DNA from 3 places in the Cellulomonas jepli genome. Region 3 is predicted to be linked to each of the others. Evidence: riboswitches for the same ligand, from Rfam matches in the RefSeq annotation. Region 3 holds a riboswitch; each other region holds the start of a gene.

Region 1 (5,230 bases), on a different contig from region 3:
GGTCACGACGGCCTGACCCCGGCACGCCGTCTCCGGCCACGGCACGACGACGCCCGGCCACCGCTCCCCGTGAGGGCGCGGTGGCCGGGCGTCGTCGTTCGTGCGGCCGTCGCGGCCCGGCCGTCGCCGGCCGCTCAGCCGACCCGGTGCAGCCAGCGCACGGGCGCGCCGGCGCCGGCGTAGCGGAACGGCTCGAGCTCGTCGTCCCACGCCTGCCCGAGCGCGAGGTCCAGCTCGGCGCGCAGGCGTGCCGGGTCCGCCGCGTGCACGAGGGCGGCACGGATGCGGTCCTCGGGCACGACGACGTTGCCGTGCACGTCGGTCTGGGCGTGGAAGATGCCGAGCTCGGGCGTGTGGCTCCAGCGCGAGCCGTCGGTGCCGTGGCTCGACTCCTCGGTCACCTCGTAGCGCAGGTGGGTCCACCCGCGCAGCGCCGAGGCCAGGCGCGCGCCCGTCCCCTGGGCACCCTGCCAGGACAGCTCCGCCCGGTACATCCCCGGCGCCGCAGGCTGCGGCGTCCAGTCCAGGGACACGCGTGTGCCCAGCACGTTGCCTGCCGCCCACTCCATGTGGGGGCAGAGCGCACGTGGCGCTGAGTGCACGAAAAGTACACCGCGGGTGATCGCACCTGCCATGTCGCCCTCCTGACGGCTCGAGGTTCGTCTTCCCCAACGACCTCGTCCCGCAGACGGGAGTGCACCACGGCCTCGCGGCGTGCTGGTGACAGCATGCATGATCCGGCTGGTCGGACGCCAGCGAATCCGGCCCCGCCACCCGGACGTGCAACGGTCCGGGTGGCGATCGGTCATGGTTCGCCCTGAAACGTCGGGATCGCGCGCCGGGACCGCGGGGCGAGACCCGGCCCGCGGTCGTGGCCGTCACCCCGCTCCGGCGCGGGGACCCGCGTCAGAGCTGGTCGCGGATCGCGCGCATCGCCTTCTTGCGCACGGACCGTTCGAGCCGGTCGAGGTAGAGGTACCCGTCGAGGTGGTCCACCTCGTGCTGCAGGCAGCGGGCCATGAGCTCGGTGCCCTCGACGACGACCTCCTTGCCGTCGAGGTCCTCGCCGACGACCCGGGCGTACCAGGCGCGCTTCGTCGGGTACCAGAGGCCGGGCACCGACAGGCAGCCCTCGTCGCCGTCCTGGTAGTCCTCGGACAGCTCCACGATGCGGGGGTTCAGCACGTAGCCGATCTCGTCGTCGATGTTCCACGAGAAGGCGCGGAGCCCGACGCCGATCTGGTTGGCGGCGAGGCCGGCCCGACCCTCGTGGTCGACGGTCTCGAGCAGGTCCGTCACGAGGGAGCGCACCCGGTCGTCGACGGTCGTGATCGGGTCGCAGGGGGTGCGCAGGACCGGGTCGCCGACCGTGCGGATCTCTCTCATCGCCATGCCCACGATTGTTTCATGCGGGGCTGTCCGACTCGGGCACTCCAGCGGTCGGAGGTGTGGACCGCGCAGGCCCGCTGGGAGCCTCCCGCCGCCGTCGGCCCGGCACCCTCGCGCCCTTCGGCTCTGCCGTCCCCGGTGCACCTGCGGCGGGAGAGAAGCGCTGCGCCATTCGAGTGACCGAGGTCACGTGAATTGGACACGTGCACGACAAAAGGCCCGGGGAACATTTCCCCGGGCCTTTCGGCGAGAAGCTGTGCGTGACGCGCGGCCGAGACCTCAGACGTCGGAACGCTGCTGCGGCACGCCCGTGAGGAGCTGGCGGACCTCGTTCTCGTGGAAGCGGCGGTGCCCACCGAGCGTCCGGACCGCCGAGAGCTTGCCGGCCTGCGCCCAGCGCGTGACGGTCTTCGGGTCGACCCGGAACATCGCTGCGACCTCACCCGGGGTGAGCAGAGCGCCCGGCATCGAGGTGGACTCGGAACGGTTGGGGGTGGTGATGGCCATGATGGCAACTCTCCTGTCGTTCGGTAGCTCGGCTGACCCCTGAGGCCCCGTGGCTTTGCGTCCCCACCTTGCGGCGGGTTTGCCGTTTCTCGCTGACGTCCTCAACTATGCATGAACCCGGACAACTTCGCAACAACCCCCCGAGGGTGAAACGAACCACCCTGGGGGCCGATCGGGTGAATCGATGCGCTTCGACGGCGCATATAACATGCCCGGCCGGCCCGTGCATCCTGACCGCCGGGAGAGCTTCGGTTGGGCCGCAGCAGACGAGTGCGTGACGATCCCTCGCCCTCCCGGCGGATTCGTCCTACCCTTGACCCAACGCCCAGGCGCGAGCGGGGCGGGTCGCCAGGTGACCACGGCGGGTGACGGGCGCCTCATCTTGTGCGGGTGAGGCGCCCGAACGCTGTCCGCACCCGAGCGCCGTCGAGACGCGCGTCACGCGTGCCGACCGCTGCGACCGCCACACGTGACCCGACGTCGACCGCACCGACGCCCGACGACCGGTCCGCGCGACCCCCGCCGTGGCCCGTCACGTCGCTCCGCACGGCCCCTGACCTGCGGCTCTCCGCTCAAGTCGCCGCGGCGGGTGCCGATGGTCCTCCCGAGGAGCCCACACGTGGCTCGCAGCCGGAGGAGTCACGTGCCGCACACCTGGACCGTCCTCGCGCTCGCGCGCCACATCGGCGGGTTCTACCACGGTGAGCTCCTGGCGGGGCTGGTGCGGGAGGTCACCGCGCAGGGCGGTCGCGTCGTGGTGGCCCAGACCGCACCGGAGCAGCCCGAGCTCGACGAGACGGTCGTCGGCGAGACCGCGCTGTCCGTGGGCTGGGACGAGGCCGACGCGGTCGTCACGATCGCCCTCAGCGCGAGCGCGGCCTTCCTCGAGCGGATGCTCGTGCTCGGCAAGCCCGTCGTGCTCACGAGCCAGCGGGTCGACGGCGTCGAGGCGCCCGTCGCGCTGCCCGACAACCACGGCGGCATCCACGCCGCCGTCGAGCACCTGCGCGCGCACGGCCACACCCGGATCGGCTTCGTCGGCGACCTCCGGCAGTACGACTACCAGGAGCGCCACGTCGCGTACCGCGACGCGCTCGCCGCGCACGGGCTCATCCCGCGCGAGGAGCTGCTCGTCGTGGCGCGGGACTGGTCGGAGGCCGCGGGCGTGGACGCCGCCCGGGAGCTGCTCGCCCGTCCCGAGCGGCCCGACGCGGTGGTCACCGCGTCCGGGCACAACGCCATCGGGCTCGTCCGCGGGCTCGCCGCCGCGGGCGTGCGCGTGCCCGAGGACGTCGCGGTCCTCGCCTTCGACAACGTCGAGCACGGCGCCTGGGCGACGCCGAGCCTGTCGAGCGTGCACCAACGGTTCGACGAGGTGGGCGCGCTGGCCGGCTCGCTCGTCATGCGCGCCCTGCGCGGCGAGCACGTGCCCGCGGGCAGCCACGTCGCCGCGGCCACCGTCGTCGTCCCCCGCGGCTCGTGCGGGTGCCGCGACGACGTGCTCACCAGCCGACCCGCGCCCGCGTCCCGGCTCGCCGGCGTGCCCGTGCAGCCGGGCGACCTCCACCGCACCCTGTCGACCCTGCTCGCCGGGCGGCATCCGGGCACCGTCGCCCCCGACGCGACCGCCGCGCTCGCCGACGAGCTCGAGCGCCTCCTGCAGCGCGGCGACGACCTCACCGAGACGGACCTCGACGGTCTGCTCGCGCTGATGCGCGGGGCCGCGCCCGGCGACGACGCGCTGCACCGGATCACCTCGGTGCTCACCGAGCACGTGCAGCGGCTCATGAGCACGGGGACCGCGACGGGCGCGAGCCCGCACACCACTGCGCTGAGCCGGGTCGCCGCGGCGCTGTGGCGGCTGCAGAACCACGGCTCGGTGCAGCAGTCGCACGTCCTCGCGCAGCACGTGCTCGAGGGGTCCGACGTCGCGGCGGCGCTGCTGCGCGCGGACGCCGACGCGGCGCGGGGGCTCGGCTGGCTCGCGCAGACGCACTCACGTGCGGGGCTGCTCGCGCTGTGGGACGACGCGGCCCCCGGTGCGCCGCTGCGGCTCGCGGGCGTGCACGACCCGGACGGGTTCCTCGACCACCACGTCGGCGAGGAGCTCGACTCGCGCAGGTTCCCGCCGTCGGACCTCGTCGGGGCCGCCGACGGAACACAGGGTGAGGTGTGCCTCGTCGTGCCCGTCCGGACCCCGGCGCGGCGCTGGGGCCTGCTCGCCGTCCTCGGGGTCGTGAACTCCCGGTCGAGCCACGAGGCGTACCACCACTGGGCCACGCTGCTGGGCTCGGTGCTCGAGGGCGAGGAGCTCGCGCTCAGCGCACGCGCGAGCGAGGCCCGCTACGCGCACGCCGCGCGAGCCGCGAACGACGGCCTCTGGGAGCTCGACGTCGCGACGCGCGCCATGTACGTCTCGCCCCGGGGCCGCCAGCTCCTCGGGCTCGACCCCGACGCGCCTGCTCGCATGGAGCGCTGGACCGAGGTGACCCACCCGGAGGACCAGGAGCGGGTGCGCGCGTCGTTCGCGCAGGCGGTCGACGCCCCCGAGGTCCCCGTCGAGGTCGAGTACCGCCTCCGCCGGCCCGACGGGACGTACCGCTGGCTGCTGAGCCGCGGGCTCGGCGTCGCCGCCGGGCCCTCCGGACGGGCGGCCCGGCTCGTCGGCTCGCTCAGCGACATCCACCCGCGCAAGGAGCTCGAGGAGCAGCTGCGCGCGGCGGCGCTCTACGACCACCTGACCGGGCTGCCGAACCGGCGGCTCTTCCTCGAGCGCCTCGCGTCCGCGGTCGAGCAGCACCGCCGCGACCCCGGGTCGAGGTTCGCGGTCCTGTTCTTCGACCTCGACGGGTTCAAGCTCGTCAACGACTCGCTCGGCCACCTCATGGGCGACCAGCTCCTGCTCGCGGTCGCCGAGCGCCTGCAGACCCAGGTCCGCGCCGTCGACACGGCCGCGCGGTTCGGGGGCGACGAGTTCGCGGTACTGCTGGCGGAGCCCGAGCCCGACGAGCTGCTCGCGATCGCGCAGCGCATCCAGGAGCGGATCTCGGCACCCGTGGAGCTCGCGGGCCACGAGGTCGAGGTCACGGCGAGCGTCGGGGTCGCCACGTCGTCCGGGGAGTACACCGACCCCGAGGACGTGCTGCGCGACGCGGACATCGCGATGTACGACGCCAAGGGCAGCGAGCGCGGCTCGGCGTCGGTGTTCGACCCGACGATGCACGTGCGTGCCACGGTGCGGCTGCGGGCACGCGGCGAGCTGCGCACCGCCCTCGCCCGCAGCGAGTTCGTGGTGCACTACCAGCCGGTCGTGCCGCTCGACGGGTCGGGGCTC
Region 2 (5,230 bases), on a different contig from region 3:
GCCGACCGCGTGTGGCGGACGCCGGCCACGGCGACGACCCTGACCGCGAACCTCACGCAGCGCGGGCTGCTCGGCACCTACTTCGACAACGCCGACCTCACGGGCACGACCGTCACGCGCGTCGACCCGACCGTCGGCTTCCGGTGGGGGGCCGCCGCGCCCGTCGCCGGGATCGGCGCGGACACGTTCTCGGTGCGGTGGACCGGCTCGGTCGTGCCCCGCCACACGCAGACGTACACGTTCGCGACGACGAGCGACGACGGCGTGCGGCTGTGGGTCGACGGGCGGCTGATCATCGACCAGTGGAACCGGCACGCGCCGCGCGTCGACACCGGGACGGTCGCGCTGACCGCGGGGCGGGCCGTGCCCGTCCGGCTCGAGTTCTTCGACGACCGGCTCGACGCGACGATCCAGCTGCGCTGGTCGAGCGCGTCGCAGGCGTCCGAGATCGTGCCGGCGAGCCGGCTGCGCCCGCGCTGAGCCGCAGCGCCGGGCCGCTCCGGGAAGGGAGCGGCCCGGCGCCGGACGGTCGTGCGGGTGGGGCTCCACCGAGCCGGGCGAGCGCTCGGGCAGGTCGCCGCGGTGCCCGCTCAGCGGGGCGTGGTGAACGAGCGCACGGGCCCGTACAGCGTGCCCTGCGCGTTCGTGGCGACGACCCGGTAGTAGTACGTCGTGCGCGGGGCGAGACCCGTCACGAGGTTGCTCGCGACCGTCTTCTCGTAGGTCAGCGCGGGCACCGTCGTGACGGGCGAGGACGTGCCCAGCGCGGTCGTCCGCCCCCACTCGATCCACGCCGTGGTCGTGAGCCGGTGCGGGTGCACCTGCGCCTTGAAGGTCGTCGACGTGGACGTCGACGAGGCGGTGAACTGGTTCGACGACGTCGGCGCGCCCGCGGTCTCGAAGGTGCGGGTCAGCTCGGTGGTGCCGGCCGGCGACGTGATGGTCGCCTTCCAGTAGTACGTCGTGCCGGGCCGGATCCCGGCGATCGGCTGGCTCACGGTCTTCACGTAGGAGACGGCGGGCACGGCGACCGTCGAGTCGCCGCCCAGGTACTCGAGCGTCCGCCCGTACTGGAAGCGCACGGTGCCCGCGTACCCGTGCAGGTCGACCCACGCGTAGAGCGTCGCCGAGGTGTCCGTGACGTCCTTCTGGTCGAGGGTCCCGGTCGGCGGGTCCGCCGCGGTGATCGCCACCGAGTCGGTGCTCGTGCCGCCCGCGGTGTCGGTGACCGTGAGCCGCGCGCTGTGGTCGCCCGGGCCGTAGACGTGCGTGAGCGTGGCCGGCGGCGCGCCGGTGCCGCTCTCCGTGGTCCCGTCGCCGTAGGTGAGCGACCAGCTCGCGACGTGCTCGCCGGCACCACCGCCCGCGCCCGACGAGCGCGACGCGTCGAACGTGACCGAGAGCGGCGCCGTCCCGTGCGTCGTCGACGTCTGCAGGAAGGCCGACGGCCGCGTGTGCGCCGCGGGGGAGTCGGCGACGTCCGCGAACGCCTCGAGCGAGCTCGGCGTCGAGTCCACGAACCACGAGCAGCTGCCGTGGTGGTGGAAGTACAGGACCGCCGTGACCTCGGGCCACGACGCGAGCGTCGCCATCGACTCGCGCAGCCACGCGGCCTTGCGGCCCGGCACCGCGGGGTCCTCGACCGAACCCCACTCGGCGATCACGAGGGGCTTGCCGTGCGCCTGGCCGAACGCCCGGAACGCCGACGCGGCGCGCGACATCGACGACCACGACGTCTGGCCGTTCGTCGCGCACCCGAACCAGTTGTAGGCGTCGAGCGCGATCTGGTCGACGACGTCGTCGCCGGGGTACAGCGCGTCGGCGCTCACCGCCGCGTACGGCGCGAAGGGCGTCGGCGTCACGATCCACGTCCACACGGCGTTGGTCACGCCCTGCGCGCGGAAGACCTCGACGTAGTGGCGGAACGCCGCCCGGTAGTCGGCCGCGGCCCCGAAGCCGGGGGAGTAGTCGGGCTCGTGCTGGAACGAGACGTACATCGGCACGCGCAGCGCCTTGACGGCGTTCGCGTGCTGGACGATCTGCGCGTCGTGGGCGCCGCTCGCGACGGCGGCCCACGAGATCTTGGTGCCGTCGATCTTCTTCGACGACACCGACAGCAGCGGCGTGCGGCCGCGCTGGACGGTCGTGGTCAGCGGCGTCGACGGCAGCTCGTCCCACAGGGCGTACCAGCGGTGCACGTCGAGCTTGCGCCCGATGCTCGCCTCGAACGCCGAGACGGCGGCGTCGACGCTCGCGTGGGTGCCCTTGGCGACCGACGCCCCGAACAGCAGGCCGTCGTCCGGGGTCAGGGCGTCCTCGGCCCAGTCGTTCGCGGCGCCGGGCCTCGGCGTGGCGTCGGGGGTGGGCTCGGTGGGCGTCCCGGGCGTGGGGCTGAGCGTCGGCTCGGCGGTGGGCGTGGGGCTGAGCGTCGGGTCCGCCGTGGGCGTGGGCGGGTCCGTGGGGCCGGGCATCGGCTCGGGCGTGGGCGACACCGTGGGCGACGCAGTCGGGGCCGGCTCGACGACCTGGCGGCTCGCGGCCGTCGACGGCGGCACGACGGCCGCCGTGAGCAGACCGGCGAGCGCGGCCGAGGCGACGACGGCGCGTGCGGTGCGGGTGCGAGCGGCGCGGGCCGAGGCGGTGGGCCTCGACGCGGCGCGGGCGGTGGTGGTGCTGGGCGCGGGCACGGCACGGCCCTGCCCCGGGAGGCGGCGTTGCACGGGGATCCCCTGTCGTTCGGCAGCCTGGCGGACCCCGAGGGCCCCATGGCTTTGCGTCCCTGCCTCGCAGCAGGTTTGCCTTTTCGCGGACTCGACGAGCGTACGTCCGCCGTTCGTGTTAATCCAGTCACATAAACCCGGACCAAGCCGACGCGCGTGCACGCCGGGCGTGACTCCCGTGCACCCGGGCAATTCGGATATACGACCGTGTTCCGTGCAGGGTTCTTGCCCTTTCGAGTGATTGCTGTGCACCATGAGGACCTACCGCACAGGGCTTCCGGGGGGAACCGAGTTCGGTGCCGCACGCCGGCGCCGAGGTTGGGCCGTCTGGCGCGGTCGCCGCCGCACGCAGGGCAGGGCGACACGGCAGGGGAGCTTCCCCCGTGGTCCCGGTAACCCGCGGCGACGCTGTCTCTCACTCATCGTCGCTGGTCAGCACGGTCTCGCCGTGCTGGAGCAGGACACGCACCGCGACACGGACGTCGCGCTCCGGCACGGCCGGGGCCTCGGGAGGGGCTCCACCGCCATGTCGAACGCGACGGCCGCACACCCGTGCGTCTGCGCTCACGCCCGACGAGCACCCGTGCTCACGACCCGCACGCAGTCCGGACCGCATGACCCGGGCGCGCCGTGAAGACCATCGCCGTGGAGGCACCCGCAGATGTTTTCCGACTATCCGTTCAAGTTCACGCGCCGCCATCGCGTGCTCGCTTCTGTGATCACCGTCTCACTTCTTGCGGTCGGTGCGATCGCGCTGCTGTCGCCGCAGGGCCAGTACGTGTGGAACGGGCCGAGCGCGACCGAGGTCGCCCTCAAGACGGAGCAGGCGCGCTCGCGCGACCTCAGCGCCCAGCTCGAGGAGATGGAGGCGAAGCTCACCGCGCCGCGGCCCCAGGTCGGCGACAAGGTCCAGCTCGCCCGCGCGGAGGACCTGAAGAAGCAGATCACCGAGCTCGAGGCGAAGCTCGTGCAGACGCAGCAGGAGCTCGGTCGTGCCGAGGCCGAGGCCGCGAAGCAGAAGGACGCCGCGAACCTCGTCAACGGCACGCTCAAGGCCGCGCGCGAGCGCCAGAACGCCGCGAGCAAGGTCACCACGGCGCAGATCGCCGACCTCAAGAAGCAGCTCGGCGAGCTCACCTACAAGGTGCAGAACCCCAAGGGCCACCAGGCGCCCCCGGTCACCGCGTCGATGACTAAGGCGGACATCGTCGCGGCGAGCCAGCTGTTCGGCCTCTACACGACGCAGAGCCCGTTCGACTACGGCGAGTTCAACGGCGTGCAGGCGGCCGTGAACCGCAACGCCGACGTCAGCGGCTACTTCCAGTCGTGGGACACCGACTTCCGCCCGGACGCCGTCCAGTCCGCGTGGAGCCGCGGTCAGATCCCGCTGCTCACCTGGGAGAGCCAGAGCCAGGTCGGTGCGATCTCCGCGGAGGCGCCCGAGTACTCGCTCGGCTCGATCATCAACGGCCAGCACGACGAGTACCTGCGCAAGTACGCCCGTGACATCGCCGCGACCGGCCTCCCGCTGGTCCTGCGCTTCAACCACGAGATGAACGGGACCTGGTACCCGTGGTCCGAGGTCCGCGGTTGGGACGGCAAGGGCATCAACGGGAACAAGAAGGGCGAGTACGTGCAGATGTGGCGGCACGTGCACGACATCTTCACCCAGGAGGGCGCGAACGAGTACGTCGCGTGGCTCTGGGCCCCGAACCGCGTGAACAAGATCCCGAGCCAGCCGGACCCGGTCAACTTCTACCCGGGTGACGAGTACGTCGACTGGATCGGCATGTCGGGCTACTACCGCCCGGGCGACCCGCAGCCGACGTTCGACGACACGTACGGCAAGACGCTCCCGCTGCTGCGCGCAGCGGCCCCGGACAAGCCGATCTTCCTCGCGGAGATCGGGGCGACCGAGGAGGGCGGCAACAAGGCGAAGTGGATCACGAGCCTGTTCGAGGGCATCGCCCGGCCGGAGAACTCCGACATCATCGGCATCGGCTGGTTCAGCCTGGCCGTCACCTCCGGTGGTGAGGGCGAGGGCCGCACGACGAACGACTGGCGGCTCGACTCGTCCGGCCCGTCGATGCGTGCCGCCGAGGCGGGGCTCGCGGCGACCGGGTTCGGCAAGCCGCGCGAGTGACGCCGTGCGCTCCCGCCGGCCGACCCGCGGGAGCGCACGAGCACGACCCAGGACCGCCCGGTCCGGCACGCGAACGGCGTGCCGGGCCGGGCGGTCCGTCGTCGTCCTCGGCGCCTGACCGCGCACACCCGACGGCACCCGACGGCACCCGACGGCACCCGACGGCACCGCGCCGGGCGGCCGGACCGGTGCGCCGTCGCAGGGCCGGTGCGCCGTGGGCGGCGGTGTCCCGAGGCCCTGCGGAGGCCGGAGCCCCGACGTAGCGTCGGCCCATGAGCGTCGAGGGCGGGCACCAGCCGGGGGCCGCCGAGCGCCTGCGGCTCGCGCTGGACCGCGACGGCGCGCACTGCGTGTGGTGCGGCCGGTC
Region 3 (5,230 bases):
CCATGCCGCCCGCGTACAGCGCGATGAACGGCCGGACATGGTCGGCCGCGCGCTCGACGTCGTCGTCCAGCACCACGGGCACCGTCGCCGTCACCTCGAACTCCTCGACGGGCCGCGCTCCCGCGCCGCGCCGCGCGAAGCCGTCGGCGAGCAGCTCGCGGTAGGTCGCGTCCATCCGCGGGGAGTAGAACAGCGGCAGCCACCCGTCCGCGATCTCGGCGGACAGCGCGACGTTCTTGGGCCCCTCCGCCGCGAGGTGGATCGGCAGGTCGGCGCGCAGCGGGTGCACCGTCGAGCGCAGCGCCTTGCCGAGCCCCGCGCCGCCCTGGAGCGGGAGCTGGTAGAACGCGCCGTCGTACGTCACCGGCGCCTCCCGGGCGAGCACCTGGCGGACGACCTCGACGTACTCGCGCGTGCGCGCCAGCGGGCGGGGGTACGGCTGGCCGTACCAGCCCTCGACGACCTGCGGCCCGGACGCCCCGAGCCCGAGCGTGAAGCGCCCGCCGGACAGGTGGTCGAGCGTGAGGGCGGCCATCGCGGCCGCGGTGGGGGTGCGCGCCGAGATCTGCGCGATCGCGGTGCCGAGCCGGATGCGCGACGTCCGGGCCCCCCACCAGGCGAGCGGCGTCAGGGCGTCCGACCCGTACGCCTCCGCGGTCCAGACCGAGTCGAACCCGAGCTGCTCGGCCGCGAGCACCGCCTCCTGCGCTCCCTGCGGCGGACCCGCCGACCAGTAGCCCGTGTGGTAACCCAGTCGCATCGCGCCCTCGTCCCTGCCTCGTGCGGGCGCCTCGTCGCGCCCGGGGAGGAGTCTGTCAGGTCGTGAGCGTCCAGGTCAGGTGCACCGCGACCCCGCGTCAGATGTAGATCGCGGGGTCGTCCACGATGTCCTCGGCCGTCCACGCCGAGGGCCGGCGTCGGACCTCGGCCGGGACCCCGACGGCGACCGAGCCCGCCGGCACGTCCTTGACCACGACCGCGTTCGCGCCGATCTGCGCGCCGTCGCCGATCCAGACGGGGCCCAGGACCTTCGCGCCCGCACCCACGACGACGTCGTTGCCGAGCGTCGGGTGCCGCTTGCCGACGCGCATCGTGCGGCCCCCGAGCGTCGCGCCGTGGAACAGCACGACGTCGTCGCCGACGACCGCCGTCTCGCCGATGACGACCCCCATGCCGTGGTCGATGAACAGCCGGCGCCCGAGCCGCGCGCCGGGGTGGATCTCGATGCCCGTGGCCGCCCGCGTCGCCTGCGAGAGCAGGCGCGCGGGCAGCCTCAGACCGGGTTCGCGCCACATGCGGTGGAACAGCCGGTACGCCCACACCGCGTGCACCCCCGGGTAGCCGAGGGCGACCTCGACGACGGAGCGGGCCGCGGGGTCGCGGCGCCGCGCGACGTCGAGGTCCTCGCGCAGGACGCCGAGGAAGCGGGTGAGCGACGGCACGGTCAGTCCAGCAGGTCGGCGTAGAGGATCGACGTCAGGTAGCGCTCGCCGAAGGACGGGATGATCGTGACGATCAGCTTGCCCGCGTTCTCGGGGCGCTTGGCGACCTGGACGGCGGCGTAGAGCGCCGCGCCGGAGGAGATCCCGACGAGGAGCCCCTCCTCCTTCGCCGCGCGTCGCGCCCACTCGACGGCCGTCTCGGCGTTGACGTCGATCACCTCGTCGTAGACCGAGGTGTCGAGGATCTCGGGGACGAAGTTGGCGCCGATGCCCTGGATCTTGTGCGGCCCCGGCTGACCGCCGTTCAGGATCGGCGACTCCTCCGGCTCGACGGCGATGATCTTCACGTCCGGGTTGCGCTCCTTGAGCAGCTGCCCGACGCCCGTGATCGTGCCGCCCGTGCCGATCCCGGCGACGAAGATGTCGACCTTGCCGTCGGTGTCCGCCCAGATCTCCTCGGCGGTCGTCGCGCGGTGGATCGCCGGGTTGGCGGCGTTCGCGAACTGGCGGGCGAGCACGGCGCCCGGGCGCTCCGCGGCGACCTCGTTCGCGCGGTTGACCGCGCCCTTCATGCCCTCCGAGCCGGGGGTGAGGATGAGCTCGGCGCCGTACGCGCGCAGCAGGGCCCGGCGCTCCTTCGACATGGTCTCGGGCATCGTCAGGACGACCTTGTACCCGCGCGCCGCGCCGACGAACGCGAGCGCGATGCCGGTGTTGCCGCTGGTGGCCTCGACGATCGTGCCGCCCGCGGGGAGCTCGCCGGACGCCTCGGCGGCGTCGATGATCGCGACGCCGATGCGGTCCTTGACCGAGCTCGCGGGGTTGTAGAACTCGAGCTTGCCGACCACCGTGGCGCCGGCGCCCTCGGTCAGCTTGTTGATGCGGACCAGCGGGGTGTTGCCGATGAGCTGCGTCGCGTCGTCGTAGATGCGGGCCATGTCGTCCTCGTCTGTGCGGGGCCACGGGGTGCGTGGCGGGGTGGGGGAGGTGGTGCGGGGGACCGGGAGGGCTCCGGCGTCGCGCGCCGCGCGGTGGGCTCGTCGTCGGGCCGGGCAGCAGCGCGCGGGGCTCGCTGCCGGGGACCGCCGAGCGCCGGGGACCACCGGTGCGGCGCGTGGGGCGAGCGCTGGCGCGGGGGGATGTGCCCGTGCGGGCCTCCCGCTGCGAGGGCAGCGGGAGCGGCCAGCGCTCTAGTGACAGCGACAGCAGGCGGCGACCCGGTGGGGCCGGGCGCACGCGGCGTCGCACAGGACCAGGGTGGTGACGCACGCGCGGAGCAGCACGGTCACCTCTCCTCCCGGTCGGTCATGGACGCGCTGACGTTATCGACAACGTCCCCGCGGTGCAAAGCATGCCCGAGGTGCGGGACGTCGTCCGCGCGGACGACCGCGACGCAGCACGGCGACGGGCCGTGGGACGCCGACGACGCACGCGAGCGGTGCGCGGGAAACCCGCGCACCGCTCGCGTGCGTCTGCCGTGCGGACGTCAGAAGCTGCGCTGGACCTTGACCGCCGCGCCGTCCGTGAAGTAGTTGTCGACGTTCGCGATCGTGTGGACGGTCGGAGCGAGGATCGCGCAGCGCGTGTACCCCGTGTCGAGCCGGAACACGTTGTTCTGGATGACCACGCCGGTGCTCGCCGGGCGGCTGCCGTAAGCCATGTTGATGGTGCACTTGCCGCCACCGATCCGGTTGTCCTTGATCGTCAGGCCCGTGATCTGCGAACGGTCCTGCGTCGTCTGGATCGCCGTGGCCTGCGCACCGCGGATGTTGTTCCGCAGGATCCGGATGTTCGACCCGCCCTGGATCTGGATGCTGTCGGCGTGGCTCTCGCCGCCCTTGTGGTTCGGGTCGGAGGCGTAGTACAGGTTGCTGTGCATGTACGAGTCCTCGACGAGGACGTTCGAGCCCGTGATGTGCACCGAGTCGATGACGTTCGCGATCTCCGTGCGGCGGACCGTGAAGTTGTGCCCGATGATGCCCGCGATGTGCGGCGACGCGTCGGCCGCGACGAGCTCGCTGTCCTCGATCGTGAAGGGGTAGAGACCCGCGCCGTTCGTGACGAGGGCGAAGCTGCTGGTGATCGGCCGGCCGCGGACGACCGAGCGCTTGATCGTGACGTTCGGTGCCGTGACCTTGAGGAACCCCCGCACGTCGACCGCGTCGATGACCGCGCCCGGCGTGCTCACCACGAGGTCGCCGGTGATGACGGTCAGGACCGTGCCTGCCGGCACGCCCGTCGTGCTGGCGCTCGCGTTGCTCAGCGTCGGGATGGTGAGCGCGGCGGGTGCGACGCCGGCGCCGGCAGCGGGAGCCGTTGACGCGATCGCTGCGACGACGCTGAGGCCGGCGACGAGGGCGACGGCCCGGCCCCGGCGGCGGAGGGCGCGCTGCGGGGCGCGCTCCGACAGGCTGTCGGTGGGCGCGCTGAAGGTCGAGCGGACTGCATTGAGCACTGGATTCTCCGTCGTTCGGCAGCCTGGCGAACCTCGTGGGTCCCATGGCTTTGCGTCACTGCCTCGCGGCAGCTTTGCCTTTTCGTGGACAGGAGGACCGTATGCGGTCGCGGCTGCCCGCGACAAGAGTCACAGCGCCTGGCAGGCGGGTGAAACAGCGTCGTCCGGGCGGCGGGTCCTCGGTGCCGGTGATAACAGCCGGTGCGGATCAGGGCGATCCCGCAGGTCACGGGCGTGGGAATGCGTGAGAAGGCGTTGTTTTCGACGAGTTCCCGAGTGCGGCGCGGGCGCCCCGGCGGCACGTCCGGGATGTCCGTCCGGGACGGGTTACGAACACGATCGGTGCATTCACGGACGGGTGCACCCGCACGGGTGGCGGGCGTGGTCCTGTGCGTGCGCCCGGGCGCACGCGCAGGACGCTCAGCCCAGCCCGACGGCGTCGAGCCACGCCTCGGCGAGCAGGCCGTGACCGGCGGGCGTGGGGTGCACGCCGTCGTACGCCCAGGCGGCCGGCGTGGTGCGGACGGCCGCCGCGGCGAAGAGCCCGTCGGCCGGCACGAGCGTCGCGCGGAGCTCGGCGGCGAGCCGCCGGACGACCCCGATCCGCGGGTCGAGGTCCTCGCGCCAGCCGTGCTGTGCCTCCTCGACGGGCACGACGAACGGCTCGACGAGGACGAGGCGCGCCCCCAGGCGCTCGCGCGCCGAGTCGAGCATCGCGCGGTAGTCCTCCTCGTACGCGTCGACGGAGGTCGCGCGGCCCGAGTCGTAGCGGCGCCACGTGTCGTTGATCCCGACGAGCACCGAGATCACGGTCGGCTCGAGCGCGAGGGCGTCGGCCTCCCAGCGGTCGCGGAGCTGCCGCGCGGTGTCCCCGCCGATCCCGCGGTTGAGGAAGGTCAGGCCCAGGTCGGGCCGGCGCGCGCCGGCGAGCGCGGCGACGAGCAGCGCGTACCCGTGCCCGAGGCTCGCCGGGTCGCTGCGGTCGCGCCCCCCGTCGGTGATCGAGTCGCCGGTCAGCAGGATGCGGTCGCCCGCCTCGAGAAGCGTCATGCCCCGAACTGCAGCACAGGGGCCCGGATCGGACAAGCCGGTCAGGTGCCGACCACGAGCGAGACCGCGAGCGCCGCCATCACGACCGCGACGAGCCCGTCGAGGACCTGCCAGGCGCGCGGGCGGGCGAAGAGCGGGGCGAGCCGGCCCGCGCCGAACCCGAGGGTGACGAACCAGCCGATGCTCGCGGCGACCGCCCCGGCGGCGAAGGCCCACGGCCGGTCCTGCTGGTGCGCGACCGAGCCGAGGAGCACGACGGTGTCGAGGTACACGTGCGGGTTCA

The links. Region 3 has a riboswitch for cyclic di-GMP ahead of AB6N24_RS01375 (right-handed parallel beta-helix repeat-containing protein). Riboswitches for the same ligand answer to the same signal wherever they lie in the genome.
Region 1: it holds a riboswitch for cyclic di-GMP, as region 3 does, so the genes downstream of both, AB6N24_RS11010 (BldC family transcriptional regulator) here and AB6N24_RS01375 (right-handed parallel beta-helix repeat-containing protein) in region 3, are expected to answer to the same signal.
Region 2: it holds a riboswitch for cyclic di-GMP, as region 3 does, so the genes downstream of both, AB6N24_RS12440 (PKD domain-containing protein) here and AB6N24_RS01375 (right-handed parallel beta-helix repeat-containing protein) in region 3, are expected to answer to the same signal.

Annotation. Positions count from the first base shown of each region.
Region 1 covers NZ_JBFTER010000039.1:6,216-11,445, reverse strand. Annotated here, with positions in the region: gene fabF (beta-ketoacyl-ACP synthase II) at 1-16, shown strand, start outside; gene AB6N24_RS11020 (DUF3145 domain-containing protein) at 135-635, opposite strand; gene def (peptide deformylase) at 907-1,392, opposite strand; gene AB6N24_RS11010 (BldC family transcriptional regulator) at 1,669-1,857, opposite strand; cyclic di-GMP riboswitch class I at 1,916-1,990, opposite strand; gene AB6N24_RS11005 (EAL domain-containing protein) at 2,540-5,230, shown strand, end outside.
Region 2 covers NZ_JBFTER010000047.1:2,563-7,792, forward strand. Annotated here, with positions in the region: gene AB6N24_RS12435 (PQQ-dependent sugar dehydrogenase) at 1-480, shown strand, start outside; gene AB6N24_RS12440 (PKD domain-containing protein) at 591-2,687, opposite strand; cyclic di-GMP riboswitch class I at 2,736-2,810, opposite strand; gene AB6N24_RS12445 (glycoside hydrolase family 26 protein) at 3,382-4,863, shown strand; gene AB6N24_RS12450 (HNH endonuclease) at 5,136-5,230, shown strand, end outside.
Region 3 covers NZ_JBFTER010000003.1:44,937-50,166, reverse strand. Annotated here, with positions in the region: gene AB6N24_RS01390 (LLM class F420-dependent oxidoreductase) at 1-760, opposite strand, end outside; gene epsC (serine O-acetyltransferase EpsC) at 858-1,442, opposite strand; gene cysK (cysteine synthase A) at 1,445-2,380, opposite strand; gene AB6N24_RS01375 (right-handed parallel beta-helix repeat-containing protein) at 2,929-3,897, opposite strand; cyclic di-GMP riboswitch class I at 3,912-3,986, opposite strand; gene AB6N24_RS01370 (SGNH/GDSL hydrolase family protein) at 4,318-4,947, opposite strand; gene AB6N24_RS01365 (LysE/ArgO family amino acid transporter) at 4,989-5,230, opposite strand, start outside.